Linked DNA regions of Defluviitalea raffinosedens. The protein of the gene in region 2 interacts with the protein of the main gene of each other region in a pairwise test. Links are inferred from orthologs where the notes say so. Each region holds a gene or a part of one and is shown on either strand. Other genes may lie near its edges.

Region 1 (3,836 bases), on a different replicon or contig from region 2:
CCCAGAGGGAGTAGATTTTGGAACTGAAAAAGCTTATTTAGTTGTTGGCCTTGCAGGAACTGACGATGAGCATTTAAGCATTTTGTCAAATCTCGCAGCCATTATAGAAGACGAGAAGATCGTAGAGCAGATGAAAAATACAGCTGATGCAGAATTCGTTTATAAGGTACTTACACGACAATGAGGAGTGAAATCTATGATTGTAACCGTTACATTAAATCCTGCATTAGACAAAACCATTCAGATAGATACTTTTCGCATTTCTGAAGTGAACAGAGTGTTATCTGTCAGAGAAGATGCAGGGGGCAAAGGCATCAATGTATCCAAGCTTATACATAGTCTAGGCGGAGAGACAATCGCTGTCGGTGCAGTGGCCGGTGCAGTGGGAGACTTTATTGAAAAACAATTGGATGAACTGGGTACACCTCATGATTTTGTGCATACAGAAGGCAATACAAGAACCAATACAAAAATAGTAGATATTTCTTTAAAAACGTATACGGATATCAATGAACCAGGCACTCCGCTTTCCCAAGAAGCACTGGACCAGATAGAAGAAAAAATCTTTAAATATGCAACGGAAGATGGGGTTGTAGTTTTTTCGGGCAGTATACCTAGTAACGTTGGGAAAGATATATATGGGCGCTGGATTAAAAAAGTGAAGGCAAAAGGTATAAAGACCATTTTGGATGCAGATGGAGAACTGCTTAAAAAAGGCATTGAAGCTGGACCATATCTCATCAAACCTAATATCCATGAGCTGGAAATGCTTTATAACAAAAAATTTGAAACCAGGGAAGAAGCCATACGATTCGCTAAGAATTTGTTGGATTATGACATAGAAATTATTGCATTGTCTATGGGAGGCCATGGATGCGCTTTTATTACAAAGGATAAAATATATTTTGCAAAAGCAATACCTGTAGAGGTAAAAAGCACGGTAGGAGCTGGAGACTCAATGGTTGCAGCCCTTGCCTACGCCATTCAAAAAAATGCATCCCTTAAAGAAGCTATCAAACTGGCGGTGGCAGCAGCTACAGCCAGTATTACGAATGAAGGAACCCAGATGGGTACAAAAGATCAGATTGAGTTCTGGAAAGATCGAGTAGAATTTGAACTTCTGGTTTTATAACCTTTTAGATTATTGTAAATACTACAAAAGCATTAAAAAAAATAAAGGAGGATTTAATATGAAGCAAGTAGAAGTAACATTGATGAATGAGGAAGGTTTACATGCAAGACCTGCAAGTATTTTTGCAAAAACTGCTTTTAAATTCAAATCAGACATTAAAGTATACAAGAATGGAAATAAGGATAAAGAGTATAACCCTAAAAGCATTTTATCCGTACTGAGCATGGGTGCAGCCAAAGGAGATACATTATTGATTACAGCAGAGGGAGAAGATGAGGATTTAGCTGTAGAAGAACTTAAAAAGCTTGTAGAAAGCAAATTTGGCGAATAAGGGGGATACGGATGGACTTTCTTAAGGGAGTTGGAGTATCACCCGGAATTGCTATAGGCAGAGTATTTCTAAAAGAAGATATTGCCATTGAGATTAAAAACGAAACAATACAGAATCCAGAAGAGGAAATAAAAAGATTTAAAGATGCCATAGAAAAAAGTAAACAGCAATTACAGGAGCTGTACGAATACGCTTTAAAAAAAGTAGGAAAACATGAAGCGCAGGTTTTTGCTGCCCATACCATGATTTTAGAAGATGAAGAACTGATTGAAAAAGTAAATGAGAAAATTCGTACAGAATTCAAAAATGTCGAATGGGCATTAAAAGAAGTTACGGATGAATTTATTAAACTTTTTGAAGAAATGGATAACGAATATCTAAAAGAAAGAGCATTGGATATCAGAGATGTTACGCTAAGAATGCTAAGGAATTTATCAGGCATTGAGGATCATAGCCTTGTACTTCTTAAAGAACCGGCTGTGGTTGTAGCAAAGGATTTAACACCTTCTGATACAGCACAGATGGATAAAGATAAAGTGATTGGCTTTATTACAGAAGAAGGCGGCAAGACTTCTCACTCTGCCATTATAGCCAGATCTTTAGAAATTCCAGCCGTTGCAGGCCTTAGTGGCATCACTTCGCAAGTAAAGCATGGGGATATGGTTGCTTTTGACGGTTCAGAAGGAAAAGTCTATATTCATCCTGATGAAAAAACAATAAAGCATTTCAAAGAAAAGAAAGAAAGATATGAACAGCGCATTCAGCTGTTTGAACAGTTAAAGAACAGTGAAGCCATTACAAAAGACAACATTCGACTGGAAGTTGCTTGCAATATCGGAAGTCCGGCTGATGTTGATCGTGTGATAGAAAAAAATGCAGATGGCATAGGACTGTTTAGATCAGAATTCTTATACATGAACAGAAATGATTTCCCATCAGAAGAAGAACAGTTTGATGCTTACAAGACGGTTGCTCAGAAAATGAAAGAAAAACCTGTGGTCATCAGAACTTTTGACATTGGTGGGGACAAAGAGTTAAGTTATCTAGACTTTCCAAAAGAAATGAATCCTTTCTTAGGCTGCCGTGCCATTAGATTTTGTCTTGAACGCATCGATTTATTTAAGACACAGTTAAGGGCTATTTTAAGAGCCAGTGCATTTGGAAATATTAAAATGATGTTTCCTATGATATCAATATTTGATGAATTGGTTCAGGCAAAACAGATTTTAGAGGAAGTGAAAGAGTCTCTCCGAAATGAAGGTATTGCATTCAATGAAAAAATGGAAGTAGGCATGATGATGGAAACTCCTTCTGCTGCCTTACTCGCAGATTTATTTGCAAAACATGTTGACTTCTTTAGTATTGGAACCAATGACCTCATACAGTATACCCTTGCTGTAGACCGTTTAAATCCCCATGTATCCCATTTATACAGTCCATACAACCCATCCGTATTAAGAAGCATTAAAAATATTATTGATGCAGCCCATAAAGAAAATGTTTGGGTTGGTATGTGTGGTGAAGCAGCATCCGATCCTAAATTGGTACCTGTATTAATAGGTATGGGTCTGGATGAATTTAGCATGAATCCTGCTTCAGTTCTGGAAGTAAAATGGATGATCAGGCAGCATTCCAGGGAAGAAATGAAGGCTGTTGCAGAACAAGTATTGAAGTTTGCAACAGCGGATGAAATAGAAAGATTTTTAGAGAGCAATGACAACATCCATTTATTTTAATTTTGAATCATACATGCTAAAGAAAAGCATATGCTATAAGCTATGCTTTTCTTTTATTCAAAAAATTGTTAAAATAGCTTATAACACTAAAACCGGCAGCAGAGGAATGTAATATTATTTAATATTTTACATTGAGGGGGATGAACATGAGTAAAGCGGTTGTGCTATACAAATCAAAATATGGCAGTACAAAGAAATATGCAGAATGGATTGCCAATGCATTAAACTGTGACCTGTATGAATGTTCTAAGATTAAACCTGAAAGCTTATTATCCTACGATACCATAGTTTTCGGGGGAGGATTATATGCCAGCGGTATTAATGGTGTTTCCCTTATTACTAAAAATTTTCAGCGCATAAAAGATAAACAGATCATTGTTTTTACTGTAGGCTTATCCTCAACGGATGAAAAAGAAAAATTTAAGCCTATCTTAGAAAAAAATTTTACCCAAGAAATCCTAAACAAGATCAAGATCTTTCATCTTCGGGGAGGCATTGATTATAAAAAACTTAACTTTATCCATAAGATTATGATGAGTATGCTAAAGTCCATAATATCCAGGAAAAAGCCAGAGGAAATGACGGATGAGGACAGAGGAGTGTTAGAGACTTTTGGAAGCAAAGTGGACTTTACGGA
Region 2 (4,586 bases):
TCGTTGATGCTTTTTCTATTATAGAGGCTATTGTACCAGGAGAATTAATTTCTAATGTGAGTTTTTGAGATACAAAATCAATATATGCATTTTGAACTCCTGGAATAGCTTTTACTTGAGTTTCAATTTTTGCAGCACAGTTAGCACAGTGCAATCCTTCTAAAATCAGTTCTTTTTTAACCATAGGATTTCCCCCCTTGCAATTACTCATTAACGTGTTCTAAACCTTGGGCAAAGATTTGAGTCACATGGTCATCTGCCAGAGAATAATAGATGGTTTTTCCTTCTTTTCTGTACTTTACAAGTCTTGCTTGTTTTAATACCCGGAGTTGATGAGAAATAGCCGATTGTGTCATTCCAAGGAGTGCGGCAATATCACATACACACATATCGGAAGCTGACAGGGCATGAAGTATTCTGATTCTGGTACTGTCTCCAAATACTTTAAATAATTCTGCCAAATCATATAAAGTTTCTTCAGGGGGCATGGAATCTTTTACTTTTTCTATAACATCTTCATGAATGATCGTAGAGTCACATTTTTCTATTCCATTATATTCCATAATAAAACTCCTTTCTACGTCTGAACATATGAACGAATATTCATATGTTAATTACATTATATAATAAGTTAAATGAAAGTCAATAGGATTGGTAAATTTTTATATGCATTTTATATGCATTTACTTTAATTCACCCTTATGCTAACATGAAGTAAGATTAAGCCATTAGAAGCGAGGGAGAATAATGCAGTATAAGCTTATCGGGATTGATATGGATGGAACTTTACTAAATTCAAAACATGAAGTAACTTTAAATACTCAAAAGGTATTGACCCAATGTATTAAAAAAGGCATTAAAGTGGTATTGGCTTCAGGACGTTTATGGGATTCTATGTATGCTTTTACGAAGCATTTAGGACTGGTTGATGAATATGTTTCTTTAAATGGAGCGGTGATTACTTCACCAAAAGAAAGAGAAAAGGTGTTTAAGGCATTCATTAAAGATAAAGATTATTATGAGCTTCTTGAGCAATTAAAAGGCGTAGAAATGCCTGTATATGTATTTGATATGGATCGGTACTACACACAAAAGAATTGGGATGACAGAGAAATCATTGAAGAAATATCAGGAATGAAAGCAGAGCTTATAGAGGATTTCTCGGTTATCAAATATCCCACGAAGATTCTTCTGTCTTTTCAAAATGAAGAAGAGATTAAGACATTAACACAGAGAATCAATCATCCGGATTACAAGCTGATCCGAACAGGCTTTAATTATATTGAGATTGTAAGAAAAGATGTCAGCAAGGGAGAAGCAATCTACTGGCTTGCTCAAAAATATGGATATGCTAAAGAAGAGATTCTAACCATAGGGGACAGTGAAAATGATATAGAAATGATCTCTTATGCTGGTCTTGGAATTGCTATGGGGAATGCAGCACCTAATGTTAAGGCGGTGGCCGATCAAATAACAGATACCTGTGATAACGAAGGGGTTGCCAAGGCGATTGAAAAATATGTTTTAAATGGGTAACATATTAAAAAGCTTAAAGGCATAAACTTATAATAAGAACTAATTTGCATACGATTGGCTCTTGACATAATATCCAGAATAATGTTATTATATGGACAAATAGTAAATAATGTAGATGTGTTACTGGTTATCAGGCATAAATCTATTCATGAAGTTTTTTCGTAAGTGAGTGGGTTTATGCCTTTTTGTTTTTTGTATTGGTTATCCGATTATTGGGGGGAGTCCTTTGACAAACAAGTCAAGGTATCAAATAAAAAAAGTAATGAATAATAATGTGATTCTTGCAGTAGACCTTCAAAATCACCAGGAAGTAGTTTTGATTGGAAAAGGACTTGGATTTGGTAAAAAAGAAAAAGCCATTATCGAAGTAGATAAAAGTCAAATCGAAAAGGAGTTTCGCACCTTTGACAAAAAGATCAAAGAGGAGTATTTTTCTCTTTTACAGCAACTGGATGAAGACGTCATAAGTGCATGTGAAGAAATCATTACCATCGCAGAAGAGCAACTTGGAAAGTTAAACGATCACATTCATATTGTACTTGCGGACCATATAGGTTTTGCTGTAGAGCGGCTTAAAAATGGAATGGAGATCAATAATCCCTTCTTATTTGAAATCAAGACTTTATATCCTAGAGAATTCGAAATAGGAAGAATAGGAGAAGAGATTATCAGAAACAGATTAAAAACAGAAATATCCGAATCAGAAATAGGTTTTATCGCCCTTCATCTGCACTCTGCGAGACAAAATAAAAGTATTTCAGAAACGGTAAAAGATACAAGGCTTCTTAAGGAAGCTGTTGAAATTGTTGAAAAGGCTTTAGATTACAAAATTGATCCCCAAGATCTTTCGTATTATCGGTTGGTCAATCATTTAAGGCTTGCAATTAATCGGATGGAGCAGAATAAGCAGGTTGAAAATCCTCTTTTAGATACAATCAAGCAGCGTTTTTCATTTTCCTTTGAGATTGCAAGAAATATTGCAGATCATATTAAGCAATATAAAGACATTAGGATTACGGATGATGAATTAGGATATATGGCGATTCATATTGAAAGATTAAGGGAATTAATGAAATCAAATAAAGAATAGTAAGCGTGTTACTGACGGTTGTTCAGGCATGAGCTTATATCTTAGAAATAATTATTTTCTAAGATGTGAGTTCATGCCTTTTTTAAATTTTTATTATGATTATTAAATGTATAACGAAAGGAGGGTAGAAACATTTATAAATTTTATTCTATTATATTTTAGGAGGGGTCAGAATGAGTAATGTATTTGGAAAGTTACAAAAATTGGGGAAGGCATTAATGCTTCCTGTTGCTGTAATGCCGGTTGCAGCACTGATGCTTCGTCTAGGTGCGGAAGATGTATTTAATATTCCTTTTATTGCAAGTGCCGGTTCAGCGGTATTTGACAATCTGGCAATCTTGTTTGCTATTGGAGTTGCTGTTGGTTTGGCAAAAGACAATAATGGATCGGCAGCTTTGGCTGGAGCTGTAGGTTACTTTGTTCTGACGAAAGGTACAGCAGCTATTAATGATACAATCAATATGGGGGTTCTTGCAGGGATGCTTGCAGGGATTGCAGCAGGACTTTTATATAATAAATATCATGATATAAAATTACCGGATTTCTTAGGATTTTTTGGCGGAAGACGATTTGTACCCATTGTTACTTCCTTAGTTATGATTATTGCGGCATTGATATTTGGTTATGTCTGGCCTCCAGTTCAAGGAATCATCGATGCGATCGGCCATGGCATGGTAGCAGCCGGTGCAGCGGGTACATTTGCTTTTGGATTCTTAAATCGTCTGCTTATTCCAGTGGGCCTTCACCATGTTATTAACAGCTTTACATGGTTTGTATTTGGAGAATTTAACGGAGCTACAGGAGATTTGAACCGTTTCTTTGCGCAAATTCCTGCACAGGGTTTAATGGATCCATCTGCCGGAATGTTTATGACAGGATTCTTCCCAGTGATGATGTTTGGTCTTCCTGCAGCTGCATTGGCAATGATTAAAACTGCCAAAAAGGAAAACCGTAAGGCTGTTACAGGTGCATTGCTTGGAGTCGCTTTTACTTCTTTCTTAACAGGAATTACAGAACCTATTGAATTTATGTTTATGTTCCTGGCACCAGCACTTTATGTTGCGCATGCCCTTCTAACAGGTGTATCTATGGCTGTTACCTATGTAATGGGCATTCGTCACGGATTTGGATTCTCTGCAGGTGCGATTGACTATTTCTTAAATATGGGGCTTGCCACCAAAGGATGGCTGCTTATTCCTGTAGGAATTGTATTTGGTATTATTTACTATTTCTTGTTTGTATTTATTATTGAAAAAATGGATCTTCCAACTCCGGGAAGAGTGGATGAAGAAGGCGGAAAAGCAGATGATCTGATTGCAGATAAGGGACTTTCCGGTTTGGCAAGAGAATATATTAAGAAGCTCGGTGGCAAATCTAATATTGTTGAAGTAGATTCTTGTATTACGAGATTGCGTCTTACAGTTAATGATGCCAGCATCATAAAAGACGAAGAACTTAAAGCTTTAGGCGCAACTGGTGTACTTCGTCCCAATAAAAAGAATCTGCAGGTAGTTGTAGGAACAAAAGCAGAACTTATTGCCAATGAAATAAAACGTCTTCTGTAAGAAAAGGGAAAATCTCGTTACGGGAGACCCTTCTCCCGTAACGAGATTTATGTTTATTTATGAATGTTTTTATATACTATAATGGTATTTTATATAAAAGCATTCATAAATAAATAAGCATTTCACATTAAAAGGAGGGCTTTTATGTTTGGATTTTTAAAGAAAAGTATTGAAGTATATATCGTTGCACCGGTTTCTGGAAAACTGATGGATATTACAGAGGTTCCTGATGAAGTGTTTTCAGCAAAAATGGTTGGAGATGGAGTGGCTATTGAACCCAATAATGGCTTGGTCGTTGCTCCCTGCAACGGAACCATTGTCCAGATTTTTAATACCAATCATGCAGTGGCTATGAAGACTAAGGAAGGACTGGAAATCTTGATTCATTTAGGAAT

Evidence for each region. The genes of interacting proteins can lie anywhere in the genome.
Region 1: the proteins of JOD07_RS01560 (region 2) and ptsP interact in binary tests that used the Escherichia coli proteins (3 or more experiments, as listed by UniProt). The link is inferred for Defluviitalea raffinosedens from one-to-one orthologs.

What each region holds. Positions count from the first base shown.
Region 1 is NZ_JAFBEP010000010.1:18,807-22,642, reverse strand. What follows is about bases 912-3,836. They hold ptsP (phosphoenolpyruvate--protein phosphotransferase), read left to right. Parts: upstream 912-1,474; coding sequence 1,475-3,199; downstream 3,200-3,836. Other genes in these bases: JOD07_RS08745 (flavodoxin domain-containing protein), read left to right, coding at 3,346-3,836; JOD07_RS08755 (HPr family phosphocarrier protein), read left to right, coding at 1,191-1,463; pfkB (1-phosphofructokinase), read left to right, coding at 912-1,132. In the rest of the region: JOD07_RS08765 (PTS mannitol transporter subunit IIA), read left to right, coding at 1-184; more of pfkB, read left to right, coding at 197-911. UniProt on the Escherichia coli protein: General (non sugar-specific) component of the phosphoenolpyruvate-dependent sugar phosphotransferase system (sugar PTS).
Region 2 is NZ_JAFBEP010000001.1:311,148-315,733, reverse strand. What follows is about bases 930-3,694. They hold JOD07_RS01560 (PRD domain-containing protein), read left to right. Parts: upstream 930-1,762; coding sequence 1,763-2,626; downstream 2,627-3,694. Other genes in these bases: nagE (N-acetylglucosamine-specific PTS transporter subunit IIBC), read left to right, coding at 2,800-3,694; JOD07_RS01565 (Cof-type HAD-IIB family hydrolase), read left to right, coding at 930-1,536. In the rest of the region: JOD07_RS01575 (heavy metal translocating P-type ATPase), read right to left, coding at 1-184; JOD07_RS01570 (ArsR/SmtB family transcription factor), read right to left, coding at 204-563; more of JOD07_RS01565, read left to right, coding at 748-929; more of nagE, read left to right, coding at 3,695-4,191; JOD07_RS01550 (PTS sugar transporter subunit IIA), read left to right, coding at 4,336-4,586. UniProt on the Escherichia coli protein: Mediates the positive regulation of the beta-glucoside (bgl) operon by functioning as a transcriptional antiterminator. This is an RNA-binding protein that recognizes a specific sequence located just upstream of two termination sites within the operon.